2 regions of the Streptomyces sp. NPDC028928 genome follow, and region 2 is predicted to be linked to the other one. Evidence: riboswitches for the same ligand, from Rfam matches in the RefSeq annotation. Region 2 holds a riboswitch; the other holds the start of a gene.
The links. Region 2 has a riboswitch for glycine ahead of gcvT (glycine cleavage system aminomethyltransferase GcvT). Riboswitches for the same ligand answer to the same signal wherever they lie in the genome.
Positions count from the first base shown of each region.

Region 1: it holds a riboswitch for glycine, as region 2 does, so the genes downstream of both, gcvP (aminomethyl-transferring glycine dehydrogenase) here and gcvT (glycine cleavage system aminomethyltransferase GcvT) in region 2, are expected to answer to the same signal.

Region 1 covers NZ_JBVHVI010000026.1:9,885-13,083, forward strand. Annotated here, with positions in the region: gene ACZ4U1_RS38940 (DNA polymerase IV) at 1-580, shown strand, start outside; gene ACZ4U1_RS38945 (PRC-barrel domain-containing protein) at 502-873, opposite strand; glycine riboswitch at 993-1,087, shown strand; gene gcvP (aminomethyl-transferring glycine dehydrogenase) at 1,263-3,199, shown strand, end outside.
Region 2 covers NZ_JBVHVI010000011.1:51,540-54,738, forward strand. Annotated here, with positions in the region: gene gcvH (glycine cleavage system protein GcvH) at 1-84, opposite strand, end outside; gene gcvT (glycine cleavage system aminomethyltransferase GcvT) at 223-1,341, opposite strand; glycine riboswitch at 1,385-1,497, opposite strand; glycine riboswitch at 1,498-1,597, opposite strand; gene ACZ4U1_RS25615 (AAA family ATPase) at 1,777-2,445, shown strand; gene ACZ4U1_RS25620 (enhanced serine sensitivity protein SseB) at 2,535-3,199, shown strand, end outside.

The sequences.
Region 1 (3,199 bases), on a different contig from region 2:
CATCGTGCTGAAGGTACGGCGGTACGACTTCTCCACGCTGACCCGCTCCGAGACGCTCAGGGGGCCCACGGACGACCCGGCGGTGATCCGTGAGGCGGCGGCGCGGCTGCTGGACTCGGTGGACACCACGGGCGGGGTGCGGCTGCTCGGGGTGGGGGTGTCCGGGCTCGCCGACTACACGCAGGAGGACCTGTTCGCGCAGGCCCTGCCCTCGCGGGCGGCGGAGGCGCCGCAGGAGGCTGTCGCGGAGGCCGTCGTGGAGCGGGTGGAGCCGGCCGAGCGGCAGTGGCGTGCCGGGCAGGACGTGCGGCACGCCGAGTACGGGCACGGGTGGGTGCAGGGGAGCGGGCTGGGGCGGGTGACCGTGCGGTTCGAGACGCCTCAGTCCGAGCCGGGCCGGGTGCGGACGTTCTTCGTGGACGATCCTGCGCTGGAGGGTGCTGACCCGTTGCCGTTGGTTTTGGATTCCGCTCCGCAGGGGGCCCCGGGAGACCTTGCGGCTCAGGTCTCCTCCGAGCCCGCCAGTTTGCCGAAGTCGTGGTCCGGGACCGTGGGTGGTGAGGCCACGTCCAGGCCGTAGTGGTGGTAGAGCTGGAGTTCCTGCTCGGGGGAGAGATGGCGGCCGACTCCGAAGTCGGGGGCGTCCTTGATCAGGGCGCGGTCGAAAGGGACGTGCAGGGTGCCGTCGACCAGTTCGCTGGGCTCCAGGGGCACGAAGGCGTCCCGGGAGAACAGGCCGGTGCGTATGGCCGCCCACTCGGGCACACCGGTGGCGTCGTCCAGGTACACCTCGTCAATGGTGCCGATCTTGGTGCCATTGCGGTCGAACGCCTTGCGGCCGATCAGGTTGCGCGGATCGATATCGGTCTGCACGGGCCCTCTCCCTCCACGTGGTCGCAACTCATCCGTAAGCACTACAAAAGAGCACAATCAGGGAGGCGGCCACTCGAAGCCTCCGGCGTTGACCTCGCTGGTACGCTGACAGCGGCTGCTGACCCCGTGCGGGAGAGTCCTCCGACCACGTCGGAGGCGCCGAAGGAGCAAATCCTCCCCGGAATCTCTCAGGCCCACGTACCGCACGGACGAGGTCACTCTGGAAAGCAGGGCGGATGTCGACGGCTTCCGCCCTCACCGACGGTGAAAGCCGGCGCCCCCGGGCGCCCGGTGAAGCTCTCAGGTTGAGATGACAGAGGGGGAGGCCGTCGGGGTATCCGTACCGGGGTGCCCCTCGAAGGTCGCGTCAGACCCAGGAGGCCTCCGCAATGACCGCCCATCGCACTCCGCTCTCCGAGCTCGAAGCGGGCATCCCGTTCGAGCAGCGTCACATCGGCCCCGACCACGAGGCGCGGGCCAAGATGCTCGCGCAGGTCGGGTACGGCTCGCTCGACGAGCTGACCGCCGCCGCGGTCCCGGATGTGATCAAGAACGCCGATGCCCTGGACCTGCCGGGCGCCCGCACCGAGGCCGAGGTGCTCGCCGAGCTGCGCTCGCTCGCCGACCGTAACCAGGTCCTCGGTTCCATGATCGGCCTGGGCTACTACGGCACCTTCACGCCGCCCGTCATCCTGCGCAACGTCATGGAGAACCCGGCCTGGTACACGGCCTACACGCCCTACCAGCCGGAGATCTCCCAGGGCCGCCTGGAGGCCCTGCTGAACTTCCAGACGATGGTCGCCGAACTCACCGGCCTGCCCACCTCCGGCGCCTCCCTCCTGGACGAGGGCACCGCGGCCGCCGAGGCGATGGCGCTGTCCCGGCGCATGGGCAAGAACAAGAAGGGCCTGTTCCTGGTCGACGCGGACGCGCTGCCGCAGACCGTCGCCGTGATCGAGACCCGTGCCGAGCCGACCGGTGTCGAGGTCGTCGTCGCCGACCTCAGCGAGGGCATCCCGGCGGAGATCGCCGAGCGCGAGATCAACGGCGTGCTGATCCAGTACCCGGGCGCCTCCGGTGCCGTACGCGACATCAAGCCGGTCATCGACCAGGCGCACGAGCTGGGCGCCCTCGTCACCGTCGCCGCCGACCTGCTCGCGCTGACCCTGCTGACCTCGCCGGGCGAGCTGGGCGCGGACATCGCCGTCGGCACGACCCAGCGCTTCGGTGTGCCGATGGGCTTCGGCGGACCGCACGCCGGCTACATGGCCGTACACGAGAAGTTCGCCCGCAGCCTCCCCGGCCGCCTCGTCGGTGTGTCCGTCGACGCCGACGGCCACAAGGCCTACCGGCTCGCGCTGCAGACCCGTGAGCAGCACATCCGCCGGGAGAAGGCCACCAGCAACATCTGCACCGCGCAGGTGCTGCTCGCCGTGATGGCCGGCATGTACGCCGTCTACCACGGTCCCGAGGGCCTGAAGACCATCGCGCGGCGCACGCACCGCTACGCCACGATCCTCGCCGAGGGCCTGAAGGCCGGTGGTGTGGAGATCGTCCACGGCGCCTACTTCGACACCGTCACCGCACGCGTGCCCGGCAAGGCGGCCGAGGTCGTCGCCGCCGCCCGGGAGATCGGCGTCAACCTGCGTCTCGTGGACGCCGACCACGTCTCGGCCGCCTGCGACGAGACCACCAACCGGGCTCAGCTGGACGCCGTCTTCGCCGCCTTCGGTGTCGAGGGCGACATCGAGGCGCTGGACGCCACCGCCGAGGACACCCTGCCCGAGGCGCTGCTGCGCACCGACGACTACCTCGCCCACCCGGTCTTCCACCAGTACCGCTCCGAGACCGCGATGCTGCGCTACCTGCGCAAGCTGGCCGACCGCGACTACGCGCTGGACCGCGGCATGATCCCGCTGGGCTCCTGCACCATGAAGCTCAACGCGACCACGGAGATGGAGCCGGTCACCTGGCCGGAGTTCGGGCAGCTGCACCCCTTCGCGCCCGCCGAGCAGGCCGAGGGCTACCTCACGCTCATCCGCGAGCTGGAGGAACGTCTCGCCGAGGTCACCGGCTACGACAAGGTCTCGCTCCAGCCGAACGCCGGTTCGCAGGGCGAGCTGGCCGGTCTGCTCGCCGTACGCGGCTACCACCGGGCCAACGGCGACGAGCAGCGCACGGTCTGCCTGATCCCGTCCTCCGCGCACGGTACCAACGCCGCCAGCGCCGTGATGGCGGGCATGAAGGTCGTCGTCGTCAAGACCGCCGAGGACGGCGAGATCGACGTCGCGGACCTGCGGGCGAAGATCGAGCAGTACCGCGACGA
Region 2 (3,199 bases):
GATGCCGACCGTCGCGACGCCGTCCTCGGCGGCCGACAGCCACTCGTGCTCCTTGCTGTAGCGCAGCTGCTGGGGGTTGCTCATGGCCTGAATTCTCCTGTACACGCGGGAGTGCTGATGACGGGGGGACTGCGGAAACCGCTGGTGAGCGGGCGAATGTGCGCAGGGTCACGTGCCGGCCACGGGACCGGGGTCCCGGGGACGGGCGACCGCGCTCAGTCTCTACTTCTGACGCTTGTAGAACGGCAGCGCCACGACCTGGTACGGCTCGTGGGTGCCCCGGATGTCCACGCCGACGCCCTCGGTGCCCGGCGCCGCGTGCGCGGCGTCGACGTAAGCCATGGCGATCGGCTTGCCCAGGGTGGGGGAGGGGGCGCCGGAGGTGACCTCGCCGATCACCTCGCCGCCGGCGACGACGGCGTACCCGGCACGCGGCACCCGGCGGCCCTCGGCGACCAGGCCGACGAGCACCCGCGGCGGGTTCTCCTGCGCCCTGGCGGCGGCCTGCGCGAGCGCCTCCCGGCCGACGAAGTCGCCCTCCTTCTCGAACTTCACCACTCGGCCGAGCCCGGCGTCGAACGGCGTGAGGGAGGTGGTCAGCTCGTGCCCGTACAGCGGCATGCCCGCCTCCAGGCGCAGCGTGTCCCGGCAGGACAGCCCGCAGGGCACCAGGCCGACACCCTCGCCGGCCTTGGTCAGGGCCTGCCACAGTTCGACGGCGTGCTCCGGCTTCACGAACAGTTCGAAGCCGTCCTCGCCGGTGTAGCCGGTGCGGGCGATCAGCGCCGGGACGCCGGCGACCGTGCCGGGCAGACCGGCGTAGTACTTCAGACCGTCCAGGTCGGCGTCGGTGAGCGACTTCAGGATGCCGGGGGACTCCGGGCCCTGCACGGCGATCAGCGCGTACGCGTCTCGGTCGTCACGGACCTCGGCGTCGAAGCCCGCGGCGCGCTCGGTGAGCGCGTCCAGGACGACCTGGGCGTTGGAGGCGTTGGCCACGACCATGTACTCGGTCTCGGCCAGCCGGTAGACGATCAGGTCGTCCAGGATGCCGCCGTCGGCCTGGCAGATCATGGTGTAGCGGGCGCGGCCCACACCGACGGAGGCGATGTTGCCGACCAGGGCGAAGTTCAGGAGAGCGGCGGCCTCGGCGCCGGTGACGGTGATCTCGCCCATGTGGGAGAGGTCGAAGAGACCGGCCTTGGTGCGCACGGCAAGGTGCTCGTCGCGCTCGGAGCCGTAGCGCAGGGGCATGTCCCAGCCGGCGAAGTCGGTCATCGTCGCACCGAGCGAGCGATGCAGCGCGTCGAGCGCGGTGTGACGGAGTTCGGTACTGCTCATCGGACGGTCGTCTCCCAGGGCACAGGGATGGGGCGAGGAACGTTCCTCCCCATCTGTCATCGGAACCTGAGAGGTTCGCCACGACCGCCACGGGGACGATCACGGCTTGCACCTTGGGTGGGGCCACTGTCGCAGCGGCCCGCTTTTCAGATGTGCCTCGCCCGCGCGGTAACGGGGCCTGAGAGATTCAAGGGAGGGACTTGCTCCTTCGGCGCCCCGGCATCAGTGCTGCCAGGGACTCTCCCGCGCGGATTCAAACGGCCGGTATGCAGTTGGCGGGCTCATCATTGCACGCCGCACCCCGGCCAGCCAGAGCACGCTCCTTGTAACCAACCTGTGGCAGTACGTACACGAACCGCCGACCGTTGCGCATTACCTTCTCTTTACATACAACGGGCATGGGGATGACCGAGCCCACTGGGGAGGACGATCACGGTGAACAGGACCTCGGCCTACGCCACCAACGCCGGCATCGCGGTGCCCGAGCAGCCCCCCGCCCTGTCCCGCGAGCGGTCCGCGGACCGCCCCGCACCGGTCGTGCGGGACCTGCGCGACCGTGCCGGCCGCAGCCCGCACGCCCTGCTCTTCGGCCCCCGCGACCTGGTGGTGATCACCGGTCTGCCCGGCAGCGGCAAGTCCACCCTGATGCACCGCGCGGTCACCGGCCGGCGCATCGACTCCCAGGACACCCGCGACCGCTGGCAGGCCCGCGTCCCCGGCTTCCTCCCCTACGCCCTGTACCGCCCCCTGGTCCGCCTCGCCCACTACGCCGGACTGCGCCGCGCCCTGCGCACCGGCGAGGGAGTCGTCGTGCACGACTGCGGCACCCAGCCCTGGGTGCGCGCCTGGCTGGCCCGCGAGGCCCGGCGCCGGGGCGCCACCCTGCACCTGCTCCTCCTCGACGTCAGCCCCGAGACGGCCCGGGACGGCCAGCGCGAGCGCGGCCGGGGCGTCTCCCGCTACGCCTTCCGCCGTCACCGCCGTACCACCGCCCGCCTGCTGCGCGCGGTGGAGAAGGGCGAGCTGCCCGCCGGCGTCGGCGCGGCCGTGCTGCTGGACCGGGACGCGGCTGACGTCCTCGGCCGCGTCGGCTTCACCCGGTGAGGGGTACGGGCTTCACTCGGTGAGGGGCTGTCACAGCCACCCGCTAGCCTTTTCGCGCACAGCAGTGATCCCCAGCAGGCGGTAGGCAGATGGACTTCCCGGCGGACCTTCCCGCGGACTTCCCGGCACAGGCGCACCCCCACCCGCACGGCGGGTGGCCCGGCAACGAGCTGGAGGAGGTGCTCTCGGCCTCCCTCGGCGTCCCCTCGGCGGGCGGCCGGATCATCGAGGTCCTCGGCCGCAGCTTCCTGTGGATACCGCTGCCGAACGGCGGGGGCCCGCACAGCGGCCCGCTGGACCTGCCGACGACGGACATCGACGGCCAGACGTACGTCCCGGTGTTCAGCTCCGAGGAACAGCTGCGCCAGGTGGCCGGTGCCCACATGTCGTACACCATCGCGCCCGCCGTGGAGTTCGCCCGCGGCCTGCCCCCGCAGGCGGGCATCGCGGTCAACCCGGGCGGCGTGGTCGGCATCCCGCTGCCGCCCGACGCCGTGGCCGAGCTGTGCCGGGCCGGCCGCACCCCGCTCGACGGCCCCAACGCCGGCGCCCGCGTCCGCCTCTTCGAGCCCGACTGGCAGGACGACCCGGTCGACTTCCTCTCCGCCGCCTCCGCCGAGTTCGCCGAGACCGGCGTGGTCCTCACCGCCCGCCGCTGTCTGGCCGCCATCGAGACGGCCGACCCGGTGATGTTCGTGGGCGTGGAACTCTCCCAGTGGGAGGGCGACCTCCGCACCCGCCCCCTGGACGCCCT